2 regions of the Caminicella sporogenes DSM 14501 genome follow, and region 2 is predicted to be linked to the other one. Evidence: riboswitches for the same ligand, from Rfam matches in the RefSeq annotation. Region 2 holds a riboswitch; the other holds the start of a gene.
What was found. A riboswitch is a leader RNA that binds a small molecule or an ion and turns the genes downstream of it on or off. The one in region 2 is predicted to bind cyclic di-GMP.
Positions count from the first base shown of each region.

Region 1: it holds a riboswitch for cyclic di-GMP, as region 2 does, so the genes downstream of both, BUA90_RS09235 (methyl-accepting chemotaxis protein) here and BUA90_RS05405 (putative bifunctional diguanylate cyclase/phosphodiesterase) in region 2, are expected to answer to the same signal.

Region 1 is NZ_FRAJ01000015.1:62,150-72,889, forward strand. It holds gene BUA90_RS09210 (spore coat protein) at 1-251, shown strand, start outside; gene BUA90_RS09215 (O-acetyl-ADP-ribose deacetylase) at 352-891, shown strand; gene lysA (diaminopimelate decarboxylase) at 894-2,195, opposite strand; gene BUA90_RS09225 (hypothetical protein) at 2,438-2,938, shown strand; gene BUA90_RS09230 (putative bifunctional diguanylate cyclase/phosphodiesterase) at 2,961-4,478, opposite strand; gene BUA90_RS09235 (methyl-accepting chemotaxis protein) at 4,543-6,291, opposite strand; cyclic di-GMP riboswitch class I at 6,489-6,571, opposite strand; gene BUA90_RS09240 (HD domain-containing phosphohydrolase) at 6,648-8,303, opposite strand; gene BUA90_RS09245 (methyl-accepting chemotaxis protein) at 8,482-10,560, opposite strand.
Region 2 is NZ_FRAJ01000007.1:124,830-135,569, reverse strand. It holds gene BUA90_RS05435 (aconitate hydratase) at 1-1,159, shown strand, start outside; gene BUA90_RS05430 (isocitrate/isopropylmalate dehydrogenase family protein) at 1,206-2,225, shown strand; gene BUA90_RS05425 (citrate/2-methylcitrate synthase) at 2,251-3,612, shown strand; gene BUA90_RS05420 (alanine/glycine:cation symporter family protein) at 3,678-5,066, opposite strand; gene BUA90_RS05410 (methylated-DNA--[protein]-cysteine S-methyltransferase) at 6,047-6,541, opposite strand; gene BUA90_RS05405 (putative bifunctional diguanylate cyclase/phosphodiesterase) at 6,648-7,925, opposite strand; cyclic di-GMP riboswitch class I at 8,027-8,118, opposite strand; gene BUA90_RS05400 (radical SAM protein) at 8,301-8,846, opposite strand; gene BUA90_RS05395 (class I SAM-dependent methyltransferase) at 8,950-9,714, opposite strand; gene BUA90_RS05390 (ABC transporter ATP-binding protein) at 9,986-10,740, shown strand, end outside.

The DNA.
Region 1 (10,740 bases), on a different contig from region 2:
GGGAAATTTTAAGCGACCTTTTTATATCTGAAAAGCAAATTACCTCTGCATACAGCATAGGTATAACAGAATCTACCTGCTGTAAACTTAGAAAAACTCTAAACCAATGTTTAAACAATGTTCAAATTTGCCAATACAATATACTAAATGCAATGAAGCAAAGAGGTTGGTATAAAATAAAAGAAGCTCATCTAAAAGATATTGAAAACACTAAGAAAAAATATTTAAATATTCTATACGATTTATACTAAACAGCCTAATGAAATAGTAATAATTTTTTCAAAAAAATATATCAATTAACACTAGTTATATTTTCATTACTGTGTTATATTTAATTTGAGGTGGTTATTTATGGAACTTACTTATAAAGGTACAAAGATTAAATTAATTTTAGGAGACATTACTAAAGAAGATACTGAAGCTATAGTAAATGCTGCAAATTCTTCTCTGCTTGGCGGTGGTGGAGTTGACGGTGCTATACATAAAGCAGGTGGACCCAAAATATTAGAGGAATGTAAAGAAATAAGAAAAAGGCAGGGTAAATGTCCTACAGGTGAAGCAGTAATAACTACAGGTGGAAATTTAAAAGCCAAATATGTCATTCACACTGTAGGACCTGTTTGGAAAGGTGGAAATAATAACGAACCAAAACTCTTAGCAAATGCTTACAAAAATAGTCTTAAACTTGCTCATAAATACAACATAAAAACTATAGCCTTTCCTTCTATAAGTACAGGAGTTTATGGCTATCCAAAAGAAAAAGCTTGTATAGTTGCCTTAAATGCCGTAAAAGAAATGCTGGATAAATTAAACTTTGAAGAAATAAGATTTATTCTATTTTCAAAATACGATTTTGACATATATAAAAAAACAATAAATCAAATATACTAAAACTACTTCAAATATTCAGGTACTCTACATCTCATTAATAAATCATCATATGTTTCCCTTTCTACAATAATCTCTGATTTTCCTTCATTTACAAGTACGACTGCCGGTCTAGGAGTCTTATTATAATTATTTGCCATAGAATAGTTATAAGCTCCTGTATTTAAAACTGCCAAAATATCACCTGAAGCAACTTTAGGAACTCTTAAATTCCATATCAAAATATCTCCTGATTCGCAGCATTTGCCTGCTATTGTTACTAACTTATTTTTTTCACTATCTACTTTATTTGCTATCAAAGCTTCATATTTTGCCCCGTATAGTGCCGGTCTTGGATTATCTGTCATTCCTCCATCTATAGAAACATAAGTTCTAACTCCGGGTATTTCTTTTATAAAACCTATTGTATAAAGAGTAATTCCAGCTTCTCCTATAATCCACCTTCCCGGCTCAATAACAACTGTCGGTATTTCCAAACCAAATTCACTACATCTTTTGTAAATTTTATCCATAATAGCATCTATAAAGTAATCAATAGGCTTGGGTTTATCTCCTTTAAAATAATATATTCCATATCCTCCACCAGTATTTAATTCCTTTGTAATAAATCCATATCTCTCCTTTACATCTTTCATAAGCCTAGTAACTACATCTACAGCATTCAAATATGACCTATTATCAAACAATTGAGAACCTACATGAAAATGAAACCCTAAAAGATTTACATTTTCACACTTAATACCTTTTTCAACAGCTTCAAATATAATATTTCCAGCAAGAGGTATACCAAATTTAGAATCTACTTGTCCTGTAGATATATACCTGTGAGTTTTGCTTTCTACACCCGGAGTAATTCTATAAAGCAATCTCGCTTTTTTCCCATATTCCTTAGATATTTTATCAATTAATTCTATTTCATATAAATTATCTACTACTATTCTCCCCACATCATTTTTTATTGCCATTTTTAATTCATCAATTGTTTTATTATTTCCATGAAAAAATACTTTTTCCATTGGAAACTCAGCTCTTATCGCAGTATAAAGTTCTCCACCTGAAACTACATCTAAATCAAGTCCTTCTCTTTCAATAATTTTACACATAGCTGGATTTAAAAAAGCTTTACTAGCATATGCAGCCCTTGTATTTTTATATTTACATAAAAATTTTTCTCTAATCTCACTGCATTTTCTTTTAATTACTTCTTCTGAAATAACATACAAAGGCGTTCCATACCTTCTAACAAGCTCTACTACATCACATCCTCCAAATATAAAATGTCCATCTTTTATTCTTATATTTTCCATAATTTCACCTTTCTTTTTATAAACTTAAGTATATGTTTTTAATATTTTAATATTATAAATATTCTCTTGTAAAGTTAAATTTTCAAAATCTTTTTTATTTATGTTAAAAAATCAGTCAAATCTTATTTTGAATTTTCTGAAAATACCTTTTAATTTTATCTTTTTTTGGGTAAATATATTATATAGAATTTTTATTAAAATTTTCTTTACTATAATAATTGAGTAAAAAGGAGGTGCTCTATATGTTTAACATAATAGCTACTTTTTCAAATATACTTGATGTTAAAAAGCTCATAAAAATTTTAAAGAAAATTCCAAAAGTAAAAGGTCATATTTTAGTAATAAATAAAGCTCAAACCTCTACAGCAGATGAAACTTATATATCAAGTGTTTTAATTAAACGCACAAGAGAAATTGCAAAATTAAAATTAGACGATACTAAAAAAGGTATCATATTTGGAGCAATAATAGGTGGTTTATCATCTTTAACTGCAGTACTCATAAATATCAGCTTACTTCATATTTCAACTTTAGCCTTTATAGGTATATGTGCCATAATATTTTATGGTGCTACTGTAGGAGCTATTATTGGACTCTTAATTAGCAATATAATCAGAAAATACGATGAAAAAAATTTCTGTGGAGAAATAACTTTAATTATTAAAGAAGTAGATGACAATGTAAAAAATATAGTTATTGATAAAATCAAAGAATACAATCCAACTAAATTAAACATATATTAAAAAAAGCGACTTAAAAGCCGCTTTATCCTTTTGTTTCATAATTATTAAAATTTTTTATCAAATATTTTTTAAAATCACTACTATTCATAGGCTTTGCCCAAAAATATCCCTGTCCCAATTCGCAGTTTAAATTTCTTAAAAAATCTAACTGCTGCTTCGTTTCCACACCTTCAGCAACCACTTTCATACCTAATGCTCTAGCCATTTGAATAATAGTCATAATTATTTTTTCATCTCGCTCTTTTCCTATACGTTCTATAAATACTTTATCAATTTTTATTTTATCAACATGCAAATTTAAAAGCATTTCTAGAGAAGAATACCCTGTACCAAAATCATCCATAGATATTTTAATCCCTATTTCCTTTAACTTATTAATATTTTTTTGTATTATATTTATATCTCCTGTCGAAACACTTTCTGTTATTTCAAATTCTATATACTTTGTATCAATTTTATATCTTTTTATTATTTTTTTTACCATATCACCAAACTTTTTATTTTCCAACTGCTTTACAGATATATTTACTGCTATAGGTACAATATTAAGACCTAAACTTTCCCATCTTTTTATATCTTGACATATCCTCTTTAAAAGATACTCTCCAAAATAATTCATTTGTCCTGTTTCTTCTGCAATAGAAATAAATTTTTCTGGTAATATCCATCCTAATGTTTTACTATTCCACCTTGCTAAAGCTTCCGCACTTTCTAATTTCCCACTTTCCATACTTATAATCGGCTGATAATAAATTTGTATTTCTCCATTTTTTATAGCATCTTTCATTTGATTTTGAATTTGAAACTTTTCTGCAACCTTCTTTTCCATTTCCTCGGTAAAAAATTTTATTTTATTTTCTCTGTCTTTTTCTTCTTTTGCATAATACATTGCAATATCTGCATTTTTCAAAAGCTGAGATTTATTTTCTCCATGTTCTGGATATATTGCAATACCCACACTAACTGTAAGATATATATTATATCCTTCTACTATACAAGGACTTTCAAAAGCTTCTATTATTTTCTTTCCTATGTAATACGCTTCTTCTTTATCTAGTAAAGGATATGCAAGTACTATAAATTCATCTCCACCATAACGACCTAAAATACATTTACTTGGAAGCGTACTTTTTAAACGACTAGCTGTTTCTTTTATAATTAAATCTCCTATCTCATGTCCCATAGTATCATTAATTTCTTTAAATTTATCAAAATCAATAAAAAAAAGTGCTATACTTTTCTTTTTTTTCTCTGCATCACAAATTATTTGAACCAATTTTTCTTTGAAATAATATTTATTATATACGCCAGTAAGTAAATCTTTTTCTACTATTGCAGTAACTGTATCTTCTATGGGCTTTTTTTCAAAATTAAAATCTATATTATTTTTTCCATCTAAAATGATTAATATTAATTTATCTCGTTCATTATATACAAAAATTTCCGCAGGAAATTTTTCTTTATCTTTTTCCATATAAAAATGCGAAATACACTTTACTACTTCATTTAATATATTATTTTTAGATACTTTTCTATCCATTTTTTTATCTCCTTTTAAAATATTTTTTTAGGCAGTATCCTTATAAAGATACTGCCTAAAATTTTTATATTTTGAATCGATTTACAGTTTCCATCAAATCCATAGCAACCTGACTTAAATCTTGTGCTGTTGCTGCCACTTCCTCTGATGAAGCAGTAAGTTCTTCAGAAGCTGCTGCTACCTCCTCCGTAGCTGCAGAATTTTCTTCTGTCACATCATTTACCTTTCTAACTCTCTCCATAACCATATCTTTTGATTTTACAATTTTATCCATAGCTTCATATGTTTTTTTCATAAGTGGTGCAATATTTTCAATAGATATCAATATATCTCCAAAAGATTTTACAGTATTTTCAACAGAATTTGCCTGTTCATTAACAGACTCTTTTACATTTTTAGAAGTATAAATAACTTCATCAGTATCTTCAGTAATAGAATTTACTAAATTTACAATTTTTTCTGTAGACTTTCTCGATTCCTCTGCTAATTTTCGTATTTCTTCAGCTACTATAACAAATCCTCTACCATGTTCTCCTGCCCTTGCTGCTTCTATAGAAGCATTAAGTGCTAATAAATTTGTCTGATCTGATATACCTGATATTATTTCTGAAATAACACTTATTTCTTTTACAGAATTTGTAAGAGTTTCTACTTTTTTAATAACAACTTCAAATGCTTTTCTTATATCTTCAATAGACTTAATCAATCTGTCCATTTCCTTTTTACCGATATTAGCTTTATTTTCTGCATTTTCAGTTTCATCTTTCACATTTTGAAGCTCTTTATATACATTTTCAATATTATTCGTAAGGTCTGATAGAGAATTTACAATATCCATCAAATCTTGTGCCTGATTTGTAGCACCTTCAGCTACCTGCTGCATAGTAGAAGAAAGTTCCTGAGATGAAGCAGACATCTCCTCCGATACAGCAGCAAGATTTTGAGACTGACCTGCCACTTTTTCTGAATTTCCCTTTACATCTGCTAAAACCCTTTTTATATTTTCAACAACTACTGCTAAAGAACGATTCATTTGAGCAAATTCATTTTTCCCATTTTCTTTTAATGAAACTGTAAAATCATAATTTGAAAGTTTTGTAAGTACATCATTTATTTGACTCATTGAATTTTTTAAGAGCCTTAATATAATAAAAGTAACACTTACTAAAAAAATCATTATACCTATTGATAAAATCATAAATAATTTTCTTGCTCTTTTATACAATCCATTAGCCTTATCAACAACTTTTTCAGCTATAGTAGCATTTAAAGATACAAGTTCATTAATATTTTTCTGAGTCTTTAAAGAACAATCATTTATCTTTACAATTTCTTCTTCACTTATAGTAAGCCCACGCTTTAGTTTATTTAATAATTTATCTGCCTCACTTAAATATGTTTTATAATTACTCTCTATTTTATCAAATAATTCTCTTTCTTTTTTTGTCAAATTATAACCTTTATATTTATTAAAAATTTGAACTAAATTAGATTTTTGGTTTTCTATAATATCTGCTAAATCTTTATCATATTTTTTTGAATAAAGCATTTTATTCATATTAAGTCTAACTACATAAAATTCTGTTTCAAGATATTTTATTTCCAAAGACGTAAGCATATTTTTTTTGTAAAGAGAATTCATATCATTACTTAAAATCTCCATATTGTTAAGAGATAAGTAAGATATATAACCTATAGATGCCCCCGTAAGAATTAAAATTATAAGTAATAAGGATGTTATTTTTATATTTTTTAAAATATTACTGCTTTTTTTTACTTTGTTTTCCTTTTTACTTATAATCTTTTCCTTCATCTTTATTCCCTCCCTTGTGTAATCAGTTTTTGTACTTTTAATTCCAAATTTTTAAACTCTCTTAAATCATTAATTTACAACTGCCTTGTTTATTTTACCTAAATACCTTTTATTTTTTTAATATTTAAATTTTTAGCACAATAAAAAAACCCCTTTCCAATCAGTAAATCCTCATTGAAAAAGGGTCTAAGGTAACTCTCAGCGACCGGCTGCCATAGCAAAACACCTTAGGCCCTTGGCTTTGCGTCCCTGCCTTTCGACAGGTTTGCCATTTATAAAAAATACTTTTAAACATTAATAACTTTTTTGTCAAATTTCATTATATCAAATTTTAAATGAGTTTTCATCATTTTAGTTTAATAATCCATTAATGTTTTTCTTATACTTATTTGCTTTCTGAAAATTTGTCTAAAAATTTCATCTCTATAACTTTCCTTTATACCTACAAACTCAAATTCATAATGCACTACATTATTAATTTTTATTTGATTAACTATTTTTCCTGATAAAGGTATTTTAGTTCCATCTTCAAATATTACGACAACAATAAACAACTTGTCTTTTTCTAGTTTATCACCACTATTTAAACTAAAAGTCAGATTTCTTCCAGATATTTTACTTATAGTAATTTCCTTTGAATTTTTAGTATTTATATCTATAATAACTCCACTTAATAACCATAATAAACTAAATGTTTCTTCAGCATCTTTTAAAGATATTATTTCAACAGCAAGTTTATTAGTATCTACCTTTCTTACTGATACCTTAAATTCATAAATCACATTAAGATTTTCTACGGCTATATAAATACTTTCTACATCTTCAAATTTTATTGAATGTATATCTGCCAATTTAAAAATCAATTCTCTATTTATAGATGTAATATATCCATTAAAACTAGTTAATCCCTGTCTAGTTTTTAATATCAAATTTGCAGGTAAAATTAATTCATCTTTTATTTCAAAATTTAATTTTCTCCTCAAAATATTAATTGCTATATCAGCTATATCGGGATCAAAATCTTTTCCTCGATAGCTTTTAATTTTTTCTAAAATATCTTTTATACCTTTTTCATTTTTATAATTTGACTTAGATATTATTTTATCAAGAAAATTAGCTACTTTTAATATTCTAGCTTCCTCTGTTATTTCTTCACCCTTTAATTTATTTGGGTATCCTGTACCATTCCATCTTTCATGATGCTGTAAAATCCATATAGGTATTTGAGCATTAAATGTTATTAATATATCTTTTGCAATATTGTATCCAATCTCAACATGTTTCTTAGCCTCTTCATATTCTTCTTCATTTAAGTCATCTCCTTTATTGACTATTTCACTATCTATATAAATTTTACCTATATCATGCATAAGTGCTGCTAAATATATTTCTGTTAATCTCTCATCAGAATAGTTAAGTTCTCTTGCTATTTGAATTGCCCATGCTGCTACATTATATGAATGTCTAGTCATAAATGGAGTCTTTTCTTCAAATATTTTATTAATCAGTATTATATTTTCTATTAATACTTTATAAAGTATTTTTTCTGCTTTTATATTCATAATATAAAACATATGTCTTTTTATAATTTCATATATCTCCATAATATCTGAATTTAAACTTAAATTGTCACCTTCATTTGCTCCTAAATATATACACCCAACTATTTCATCCTTAAATGTTATAGGAATATATATTTCATATTTTAAACCTTTTACATACGTTTTTATATTTGAATTTTGAAAATTTATTATCGATTTTTTTTCTGTAATCAGTTTATATATACCATTTTCTCTCTGTATATCTAAATTTAAAAATTCAGAAAAATTATACTGTATTTCTTCCTTTTCATCCTTCTTTATATTTATTATTCTAACTGCCATATTATTAATAATTGAAAAAAATAAACAATAACTTATATTTTTCTCTATTAAAAAATTTCTTAATTCAAATTCTAAGCTTTTGTCAATATTATCTAATTTTAAAGGTTCAAAATACTTGTCAAAACCCATATAATCATCCCCACTTTATTTTTCTTATATTTTTTTGTTCCAGATATTACATTTCTACCCTTATTTTCTACATTTTAAAAATCGTTTTCGACACTATGTTTTAAATTTTTTATCTTTAATAATTAACTCCAAATATTAAAAGCGGCTCAAAAGCCGCTTTTTTAATAATATACTTTTATTAGTTTAATTTAAAAGCTTTAATAGCTTCTTCCAATTTTTTTGCCATTTCATTTAATTTTTCAGCTAGAGAACTTACTTGGTCCATAGCTGCACTTTGTTCTTCAGTTGCAGCTGAAACTTCCTGAGAAGCTGCAGCAGTTTCCTCTGATACCGCAGATACATTTTGTATAACTGCCACAACTCTATCTCTACTTTCCATTACATCTTTTAATGAATTATTTATACTCCTAATTTTATCAACAATTTTTTGTATACTATCACTTATATCATTAAAAGATTGCTTTGTATAATCCATAGCCTTATTTTGTTCATTTACTGTTGCAATTGATATTTTCATAGTTTCCTTAGCTAATTCTACATCATTTTGTATTGTACTGATAATATCTTTTACATCATTACTTGATTTTGCTGTACTTTCTGCAAGTTTTCTTACTTCATCAGCAACTACAGCAAATCCTTTTCCAGCTTCTCCTGCTCTTGCTGCTTCAATAGCTGCATTAAGTGCTAAAAGGTTTGTCTGCTCTGATATAGCAGTTATCGTATCAGCAATATTTCCTATTACATTTGCCTTTTCACTTAAATTATTTACAACTTGTACAATTTGCTTCATAACTTCATTGTTGTCTTTATTTTTTTCTTCTAATATTTTAATGGCTTCAAAACCTCTTTGATTTGTACTATCAATATAGTTTGACATTTCTTCACTTTCATTAATATAATCAGCCATAGTTTCTAATTCTTTTGATAACTTTTGAACTGCAATAGCACCTGTTTCTGCATCTTTTGCTTGTTCACTTGCACCTTCAGCAACTTCAGATACAGACTTTGCAACTTCTTCAATTGAAGCATTAGTCTGCTGTGTAGTAGTTGTAAGTATATTAGATGTTGATGAAACTTCCTCAGATGTATTCTGTATTTGCTTCACAAGATATGTAAAATCTTTTATCATCTTGTTAAAACTCTCACTTAGTTTGCCCAGCTCATTAGAAGATTTATAATTACTTCTCACTGTTAAATCTCCTTGAGCTGCTTTACTCATTAAAGCTACCATATAAGCAATTGGTTTTGTTATACTCTTAGATACAAAATAAGCAACTATTAAAGCTATTATTATAAAAAATACAGTCATGAGTATATTATTCTTTAACACATCAGTAACAAAAGACATAGCTGCTGATTTTTTATGAACAGTTATTACTGCCCAACAATCAGAATTTCCCGGTAAATTAATAGGTTTATATGCACTTATTACTTTTTCTCCATCGTTATCTACATATTCAACTACACCTGATTCTCCATTTAATGCTTTTTGTGTTATCTCTTTCAATTTTTCAGGAACATTTATATCTTGCAACCTCTTTTTTTGATTTCCTTTTTCATCTTTTAATACATTCCCATTACTATCCTTTACTAAAACACTTTTTTTCAGTGTTTTATAGTTATATAATTCTGATACTTGCTTTTTATCTGGATGTGCAATAACTACACCTTCTCCATCCAAAATATATATGTACTTACCTTTTCCATCACTATATTTTTCAACTATTTCTTGAAGTGAATCAAGTTTTACATCTGAACCTATTACTCCCACTAAATTGCCATCATTATATATGGGAACAAACACAGAAGTAACAGCTATATTTCCAGTTAGTGAATAATACGACCTACTAACATAAGGTTTTTTATCAGCCATTATTTTTTTAAACCACCATCTATTTGAACGGTCTCCAAGTACACCTTTTGTTTTTGCAGTCTGCATTCCATCTGTTCCCTGAATAAAAAACATATCAAAAAATTTGTATCTTTTAATTGCATTAAGTATTACTTTTTTCTGTCTATCAGGTTCAAAACTTATTATATCATTATTATTTGCAAGTTGTTGTGTAACACAATATGCTTTATCTATAAATTCCCTCACACTATCGGCAACAGCACTTGCTGTGTCGCTTTCTATACCTTTCACTTTTTCCTTAAAATTACTTGAAATCAAATAATAACCAAACAAGTTAGATAAAATAAATGGTATAAGTATTAATAATACCATTACAAGCATCAGTTCACTTCGTATTGATTTCATATTTTATAACCCCCATTTAAATAATTATTTTTTTCACAATTCTTATTATAAAAAACTTCCTAACAAATTTCCACAATTTTCTTTTTAAATTATTTTACAAATTAGACATTTTTTATTACTACTTTATCGATTTCTGTATTTATTTTTTATATATTTAATCTAAAAAAAGCGGCGTAAAAA
Region 2 (10,740 bases):
TAATTTAAATGACATACAGCCAATGACTGCAATGCCACATAGTCCCGATAATGTTATAAAAATTTCAGATATTAAAGATAAAATAAAAGTCGATCAAGTAGCCATAGGTAGTTGTACAAATTCTTCTTACACTGATTTGATGAAAGTGGCAAAAATTCTAAAAGGCAGGAAAATCCATAAAGATGTTAGTTTAATTATTTCCCCCGGTTCTAGCAATATATTAAAAATGATGTCAGATAACGGTGCTCTTGGCGACTTAATAGCTGCTGGTGCCAGAATCCTTGAAGTTACATGTGGCCCTTGTATAGGAATGGGACAAGCTCCTAAAACAAATGGCATTTCACTGAGAACTTTCAATAGAAACTTTAAAGGCAGATGTGGAACAAAAAATGCAGATGTATATTTAGTAAGTCCCGAAACTGCAGCCGTATCTGCAATTACCGGATACTTAACTAATCCTTCAACCTTTAGAAAAGCCCCTATTGTAGAAATTCCTGATAAATTTGAAGTTTACGATAATTATTTTATTTATCCTCCAAAGAATAGAAATAATTTAGAAGTAGTAATGGGACCTAATATTAAACCATTCCCTATCAATAAGCCTTTACCATCAAAACTAGAAGGTAAAATTTTATTAAAGACAAGTGATAATATTACTACAGACGATATAATGCCATCAAATGCTAAACTTTTACCATATAGATCTAATATACCTGAACTTTCCAAATATTGTTTTGGGACACTCATAGATGATTTCTATATAAGGGCTAAAAAAAATAATGGTGGTTTTATTATAGGTGGAGAAAATTATGGTCAAGGCTCCAGTAGAGAACATGCTGCTCTAGTCCCACTTTATCTTGGAATAAAAGCAGTTATTGCAAAATCTTTTGCAAGAATTCATAAATCAAATTTAATAAATTCAGGAATTCTTCCACTCATATTTAAAAATAAAAATGACTATAACCTTTTAAAAGAATTTGATGAAATTAAAATCAACAATTTAATTGAATCTCTTGATAATAAATCAGAAATCACGTTAATTAATAAAACAAAAAATGTTTCTATTCAATTAATTTTTGAAGGTTCTCATAGAGATATAGAAATATTAAAACACGGCGGATATTTAAACTATGCTAACCTAACTAATATAGATATTTAATCAAAACTTCAAACTTATACATCTACACACGAAAGCAGGTGAATTTATGTATAATATAACTCTTATACCTGGCGATGGAATTGGTCCTGAAGTAATTAGTTCTGCAAAAAAAATAATCGAAGCAACAGGTTTAAAAGTAAATTGGGATATTGTAAATGCTGGAATAAATGTCTATAAGAAAAAAGGAGTATTAATTCCCAATAAAGTTTTTGAAAGTATTGAAAAAAATAAAATAGCACTAAAAGGTCCTATTACCACTCCAATTGGAAGTGGGTTTAGAAGCATAAACGTTATGCTCAGAAAAAAATACGATTTGTTTTCAAATGTCAGAATTGTAAAAACTATTCCCGGAGTTAATTCACCTTTTAAAAATGTCAATTTAATTATATTTAGAGAAAATACCGAAGGTCTTTATAGCGGCATAGAAAAAAAAATATCTGATAACTCTGCAGAAGCTATTAAAATTATTACAAAAAATGCTTCTTTAAAAATAGCTAAAACTGCATTTAATTACGCTAAAAAAAATAACAAAAATAAAATTACCGTAGTTCATAAAGCTAATATAATGAAATTAACCGATGGATTATTTCTAGATTGTGTAAGAAAAATATCTAAAGAATATCCTGATATTAAGCTACAAGAAATAATTGTAGACAATATGTGTATGCAGTTGGTAATGAATCCATCTCAATTTGAAATTATAGTAACTACTAATTTATATGGTGATATATTATCAGATTTGTGTGCTGGACTCGTTGGAGGTCTTGGTCTTGTACCGGGTGCAAATATAGGTAATAATATGGCAATCTTTGAAGCAGTTCATGGCAGTGCTCCAGATATTGCAGGTAAAAATATAGCTAATCCTACTGCAATTATCTTATCTGGTGCAATGATGTTAAATTATATAGGTGAAACAAAAAAATCAAATTTAATATTAGACGGAGTTTCCAAAACTATAAGTGAAGGAAAGTATATTACAAGAGATTTAGGTGGCTCATCATCTACCACAGAAATGACAGAAGCAATAATAGAAAATATGCTCACTATTAAAAAATTCATGAGCTAAGCATGATGAATAGGGGGAGTATAAATTGAACACTAAAGAAATCAATACTAGCTTTCTTGATAACTTAACACTCTTAGCTGAAAAAAACAATCGTATAAAGCCAGAATTTTATGATAAGTTTAATGTTAAAAGAGGTTTAAGAAATAATAATGGTACAGGTGTTTTAGTTGGCCTTACTGAAATTGGTTCAGTACATGGTTATATATTTGAAAAAAATATAAAAATACCAACTGAAGGTAAATTATTTTATAGAGGAATTGACATTGAAGATATAGTTGAAGGCTTTCAAAAAGAAGGACGTTATGGCTTTGAAGAATGTATATATTTATTATTGTTTGGAAAACTTCCAACACAAAAAGAACTAAATGATTTTAACAATCTACTTGATGAATATAGAACTTTACCTCAAAACTTTACTGAAAACATGATTTTAAAAATTCCCAGCAAAAATATTATGAATAAACTCCAAAGAAGTATACTAGTTCTTTATTCTCATGATGAAAATCCAGATGATATTAGTATTAAAAATATTTTAAAACAGAGTTTAAAATTAATTGCAAGATTTCCAACAATAATATCTTACTGTTATCAATCAAAAGCCCACTATTTTGACAAAAAAAGTTTATTTATTCATCCTCCGCAAAAAGGTATAGGAACTGCCGAAAACATTTTATTTATGACAAGAGCAGATAATAAATATACCAAAACTGAAGCTGAAACATTAGATTTATGTCTAGTTATACATGCAGAACATGGCGGAGGCAATAACTCAGCTTTTGCAACTCATGTCGTTTCCTCAAGTGGTACTGATACTTATTCTGCTATTGCAGCAGCAGTTGGTTCATTAAAAGGTCCTAAACACGGTGGAGCAAACATAATGGTTCATGAAATGATTTTAAATATAAAAGAAAATGTACCTGATTACCAAAATAAAAGTAAACTAAAAGATTATCTATTGAAAATATTAAAAAAAGAAACCTTTGATAAAAAAGGTCTCATATATGGTATGGGACATGCAGTATATACTAAATCTGACCCGAGAGCTTGTTTATTGAAAAAAAAAGCATATGAATTAGCTATAGAAAAAAATGCAGTAGAAGAATTTAATTTATATAAAAATATCGAAGAACTGACTATTGAATTATTTAAAGAAATAAAAGGAGAAAATGTAGTAATCAGTGCCAATGTAGATTTATATTCAGGTTTTGTATACGAAATGCTAAACATCCCTGCTGATCTATATACACCTTTATTTGCTACTTCTAGAATAACAGGTTGGTGTGCTCACAGAATAGAACAAATTGTAAGCGACCCTAAAATTATTAGACCTGCTTACAAAAGTATAAATGAAAAAAAAAGTTATATTCCATTATATAAAAGATTTTAAACGATATATTGACTAAAAAATACTGTCATATAAATATATATGACAGTATTTTTTATTCTTCTTAACTAACCTATTTTTCCAACTGATTTAACATTCTCTGTTTCTTTATACTTAAATTCATCAAAATATTTCTTTGTCTCGTGAATTATAACACCACTTAAACCTATAAGAGCAATTAAATTTGGTATTGCCATTAATCCATTTACTATATCTGCAATTATCCAAATCAAATCTAATTTTAAAAATGCACCTGAAGCTATTAAAATTATAAATATGTATTTATAAGTTCTTATCCCTTTTACTCCAAATAAATATTCTGTACACCTTTCTCCATAATAATTCCATCCAAGTATAGTAGTAAATGCAAAGAAGATTAATCCAATAGTAACTATATACTGTCCAATAATTGGAATAGGAAGTCCACTTTTAAATGCTGCATTTGTCATTTCAGCACCTGCTAGTTCAGATTTCCATGTACCTGTTAATATCAAAACTATTCCTGTCATTGTACACACTATAATTGTATCAAAAAATGTACCTGTCATAGATATTAAACCTTGTCTTACACATGATTTAGTTTTAGCTGCAGCTGCTGCAATTGGTGCACTACCTAAACCTGATTCATTTGAAAATACCCCTCTAGCTACACCACTTCTAATTGCAAGCATCACACTTGCTCCCAAAAATCCACCAGTTGCAGCTGTTGGAGTAAATGCACTCTTTATAACTAACATTACAGTTTCAGGTAATAATTTTATATTAAAAACTAATATAATTATAGCTCCAATTATATAAAATACAGCCATAAATGGAACTATTAATTCCGCTACTCTTGAAATACTCTTTATCCCACCAAGAGTTACTAATGTTACTAGAATAGTCAATATTGAAGCTGAAATAATTATTGGAATATTAAGAGTTATTTCTACTGCTTTTGTTATAGCATTAACTTGTGGAAATGTACCTATTCCAAAAAAAGCTACCCCTATTCCAAATACAGCAAAAAGTTTTGCAAGAAATTTATTATTTAATCCTCTTTCTATGTAATACATCGGTCCTCCAGACATCTGTCCATTGTCATCTACAACCCTATACTTTACAGCTAAAAGTCCCTCCGAATATTTTGTTGCCATACCAAAAAATGCCGCTATCCACATCCAAAACAATGCCCCTGGACCTCCAGCTTTTATCGCCGTAGCAACACCTACTATGTTGCCCGTACCAATAGTAGCTGCTAGGGCTGTACAAAGAGCGGCAAAACTCGATACATCTCCTTCTCCACTACTATCTTCATCTTTCGTAAATAAATACTTTAAAGCTAATGGAAGTTTTACTATCTGTATAAATCCTAATCTTAACGTCAAAAAAATACCTGTTCCGACAAGCAAAATAAGCAGAGGTGGTCCCCATACAAAAGCATCAACTTTTTTAAAAAACATAGTTAACTGCTCCATTTCACACCCTCCATTTTGAAAATTTTATTTATACTTTGAATTGTATTAATTATATAATAACTCTATGTCAAATATTTGTCAATGTTTGTTTTGTTAATATAAAATTTAATTTTATGAATTTATATCTTACTATTAGATATTTCAACATCTTTCAAAGTTGTTCGATGAAATATAAGCTATAAACAATTTCATTTAAACTGTAAATTTTTAAAAAACATTGTTATTTTTTTAACTATTTGACTGTAATTTTATTTTTTATATCAACAAATTTTTTAATAATTAAAATTTCTCTCTATTTTTAAATCATAATTTTTTACCTGCTTAATTCCTATTAACTACAAAAAAATAATTAAAACTCTACTTTGGTTTAAATGCTTTTTTAAAATCAAAAATTTTCGAAATATTTTAAAAAACGAAGCAAATAACTTGTATAAATATCTTAAAAAATACTCCATTTTTTTACTTTGAATTTTTTTACAAAAATACTTGCAAAATTAATCTTATAGATATTTTTTATATCATTTTATAAATGTAAAATAAATATACATCAGCATAATATTTTAAAATTCAACAAAATCAAGACAAGGTAATATTATATATTAGAGGTGATAAAATGACTAACAATAATAGACCTCAAAATTCTTTTAATAAAAAAAATCCCAATTATAATAATAATTTAATTATCACAAATACTAAAAACACAAAAAAGCTTAGAACAAAAAATAATTCTATAAATATGCTCAATAATCCTATAATGCAGCCTTTACTAAAATACTACTTTGAAATGCTTCTCAAAAATCTTATAAAACAACAATTAATACAAATATTTTCCATTAAAGGGTCAAAATATATAGCAAATAATATATTTAAACTTATTAATAAACAACATAAAAACTTTTATAAATAACATACATCACTTTAAAATAAAAACCTATGATAATTCCTTAAAATATAGGAACATCATAGGTTTTAAATATTTCTTACAAACTCTTTTCATGTTCTAAAAGCCATTTTTTGCGCCATAATCCTGCTTCGTATCCCACTAACCTTCCATCACTGCCTACTACTCTATGACAAGGAATAATGATTGCTATTTTATTCTTATTATTAGCATTTCCAACTGCTCTACTTGCATTTTTATTTCCTATTCTTTTAGCTATATCTTTATATGAACAGGTTTTTCCATAAGGTATTTTAATAAGTTCATTCCAAACCTTCTTTTGAAAATCTGTCCCTTTTAATTTTATAGGTAAATTAAACTCCTTTCTTTGTCTATTAAAATATTCTTTCAACTGTCTTTTTGCTTCTTCTAATATAGGACAAAATTTTTCTTTATATTTCTTCTCTTCAACAAAATCCAAACTTATTATTTTCCCTTCATTAGATTGGATTTCAATAAAACCTATAGGAGAATCTAAATAAACTACATTATTCTCATTACCAATCCTTTGCATATAATTACATTCTATACACATGTATTTTATTTTACCCCCAAATAATCTAACTTTTAAATATTATCAATTAAATTCTTTACAATATAACACTTATCAAATTTTATTCTTAAGAATATATTTTTTCTTTTTAACTACTTCTTCTTTTTATAAATTTAATTATATCCTTCTCACCAATAGGTCTACTAATAAAATATCCCTGTATTTTTTCGCAATCATACTCTAATAATTTATCATATTGTTCTTTATATTCAACCCCTTCTGCAATTACATCATATCCCAATCTGTGTGCAGTATGTATAATAGATGCTATTAAATTTTGAATTTTTGTATCTTTAGTTATATAATCAATAAAAATTTTATCTATTTTTATTTCGGAACAAGGAATAAGAATCATATTTTTCATAGAAGAATAACCAGCTCCAAAATCATCTAAAGATATTTTAGTACCAAGTTTCATAATTTCTAATAAATTTTCAACTGTTTTTTCTTCTGTTTTAAATATTTGGGTTTCGGTTATTTCAAATTTAATTTTACTAAATTTTACATTATTATTTTTGACTATATATTTATAATTTTCAAAAAACATTTTGTCTTTAAACTGATTAGGTGAAATATTTATTGCTACTTTTAAATCCAAATTTTTCTTTTCCCACTCTTTAATTTGTCTACATACTTCTTCTATAACCCAAAAGCCCATTTCTCTAATAAAACCAGTTTCTTCTGCAATAGGAATAAATTCTACTGGTGAAACCTCTCCTAATTTTTCATTATTCCATCTTAACAATGCTTCTACTTCTTGTATTTTATTTCCCTTTACACTTAAAATTGGCTGATACAGTATATATAGCTCATTTCTTAAAATTGATTTTTTCAATTCTGTTAGTATATTAGCCTTTCTCATTTTTTCTTTTTCAATTTGATGTTTATAAAATACATATTGCCCCTTTACTTTTTGTTTTGCCTCTTGCATTGCTATCTCAGCTTTTTTTATAGCATCATCAATTTTATCATCTTTTTCTGTTATATAAATACCAATACTTATTGAACATGCAATCTCTATATCTCCAACTATTATTATCTCTTTTAATTTTTGAAAAAGCAATTCAACTTTTTCATAAATATCTTTAAAATTTTCCTTAGGAAAAAGAACTAAAAATTTGTCTGCATTATAACTAAACACTTTTCCTCTATTCCCAACAATTTTAGATAGCCTTCTTACAAATTTTTTTAAAAACTCATCACCTATTTCATAACCATATGTATCATTTATATACTTAAAATCATCAATATCTAAAAATACTACTATAAATTCATTAATATTTTCTGAAAAATTTTCAAATAAATATAACCTATTATATAAACCTGTTAAATAATCAAAATAAGCATCAGTATTTTTTACCAACATTTCCATCCCTTCTCTTTTGCATAATTGTTTCTTCCACTTAATTCAAATAAACTAATAAAAGCCCTTTTTACCGTAAAAAGTAAAAAGGGCCTACTTGGATTTACGGTAACCGGCTGCCATAGTAAAGAAAGTTCTTTACTTTAGGCCCTTGGCTTTGCGTCCTTATCTTTCGATAAGTTTGCCTTTATCAAAATCCGATTTTCTCATTATTAACTTTTTTCAATAATAATACTTCTACATACTAATTTTGTATTATAGCACATCATTAAAAGTTTGTTTGTCGTATTTTGTCATAAAAAATAATTTTTTATAATTTTATTTGTTTTTCACTTAAAATTTAATATTCGTCTATTTTAATTTGAACATATTAAACAATTATTTTGAATAATACTTAGAATTCATTTCCTCACAAATTTTAAATATCTTTTCTAAAGATTCTTTTACTCTTTTACCAGGCCGAACATAAAAATACGTTTTTTCTACTTCTTCATCTATTCCCGGATTTATATAATTAATTGTTTCAAATATTTCTTTTAAAGCCTTTAAATCTTCTTCTGTCAATTCTCCCTTATCTATAATTGTATAAAAATAGTATTTTAATTCACATACATCTTTAAATTTAAAATTCTTGTTTAATAAGTATAAAGTATTCATAATTCTCTCCCAAAGTCCTAATTTTCTATTAGCTTTTCTAAAAATTTCTTCTATATATTCTTTATTTTTTAGCTTTTCTTCATCTGCTGAATATATTTCATTGCTTAAATCGTTAATTACATATGCCAATTCATCATTGCTTTTATCAAAAGTATAAGTTATATATCGGTTAATATTCTTTGCAGGTATAAAAACTAAATTATTTAATATGATAATTAAAATAAATGTAATACTTATTAACATTTTTATAATCGTATTTTTTGACATTTTTGATACCTACCACCTGTTTAAATATTTATTTGTAAAGTTTAATCTTTATTTTTCATTAAATATACATCCTTATCAAACTAATGACTTTTAATCTTTTTCTCTAATTTTTACAAGCTATTATAATAAATCTATGACATGTTACATCAATATAGTCCATTTCTTCAATTAAAAAATCTAGTTCCCTTAATTTAATATAATATTTATCAATACTAAAATCTGATATTTGCCACGAAATTGCTTTCAAATAATATATCACTGCACATATATCATAAAATCGTGTTTTAGTTTTATCTTCCTTCCTCTTTATTATTTTAAAATTATTCTTCTCTAAATTTTTAACTGCTTTATCTAAATCCCACTCTCTATATTCAAATGGCTCAGCATTTAAATACATATTCAATTCTTTATCATTACATCCTCCTACTTGCTGTGTTATAAAATATCCACCTTTTTTTAATATCCTTCTTACTTCTTTTTCTGAATATGATTCATGTCTATTGATTATCAAATCAAATTCTTCGTCATCAAAAGGCATATTATCATCTTCTTTTATCTCATAAACTTTTACTCCTAAAGGTTCAAGACGTTTTTTTGCTATTTCTAAATTAGGTCTATATCCTTCTGTTGCACATGTTTTTTTAGGTAAAGGAATTAATTCTGATAAAAATTCTCCTCCACCTGTTCCCATATCTAATAAAGATTGACTATCTTTCAAATACTTTCTTATTTCATTATAATAATTCCAACTCAATGGAAATTCTCTCATTCTGCCATACTTTTCTAAATATGAAAAGTCCCATCCTTTAAACTCTCTTTCCCATACTTCTAAATATTCACTAATCATATCAGAGCTTTTTTCATTCATTTCTATCCCTCCGTTATTATTTTTTATATTTTACAATAATTCTTTAGCGGAGGTGCTCTTATATTTATATCTTGTTACAATCCATTTAATATTTTAATATTTTCCATTTTTTCCTCCAAATTATTACTTAAAACTACATATTTTTATTACTTCTTCATACTTGCTGCATTTCCTCTAAAAAAGTTTGCACCTATTTAATATAAGTCTAGTAACAATTTAATCTATGTAAGAATAAACTAAATTATGAACATTTTTTGATAGGAGGATATAGATGATATATAGTGATAAAGTAGTAGAAATACAAAATTTATATAAAACATATCATACTATAACCGAAGAGACATTAGCTATAAGCAATTTGTCTCTTTCTGTTTATAAAAACGAAATTGTATCAATCGTTGGTCCAAGTGGCTGCGGTAAATCTACTCTCTTGTCTTTAATTGCAGGACTCATTAAACCATCATCTGGAAAAATATTTATTAATGGTATAGAAGTGAAAAAATGTGATAAAAAAATTGGTTATATGTTTCAAAATGATAATCTTTTTGAATGGAGAAATATAATAAAAAATGTTTTAATTGGTCTGGAAGTGCAAAACAGACTCACAAAAGATAAAATAGCAAAAGCAGAAAAACTTCTAGAAATCTATGGACTAGGAGATTTTAAATATCACTATCCGAATCAGCTTTCCGGCGGAATGAGACAAAGGGTTGCACTTATAAGAACACTCGCTACAGAACCCGAACTATTATTATTAGATGAACCCTTTTCAGCACTAGATTATCAAACTCGTTTAAGAGTAGCAGATGATGTTGGTACTATAATTAAAAAAGAAAAGAAAACTGCCATCTTAGTTACACATGACTTGGCAGAAGCCATTTCTATGTCCGATAGAGTAATCGTTTTGTCCGGCAGACCAGCAAAAATAAAATCTATTCATGAAATAAAATTAACTTTAGATGTTGAAAGAACTCCTCTAACCTCTAGAAAAGCTCCTGAATTTAAAGATTATTTTAATATTATATG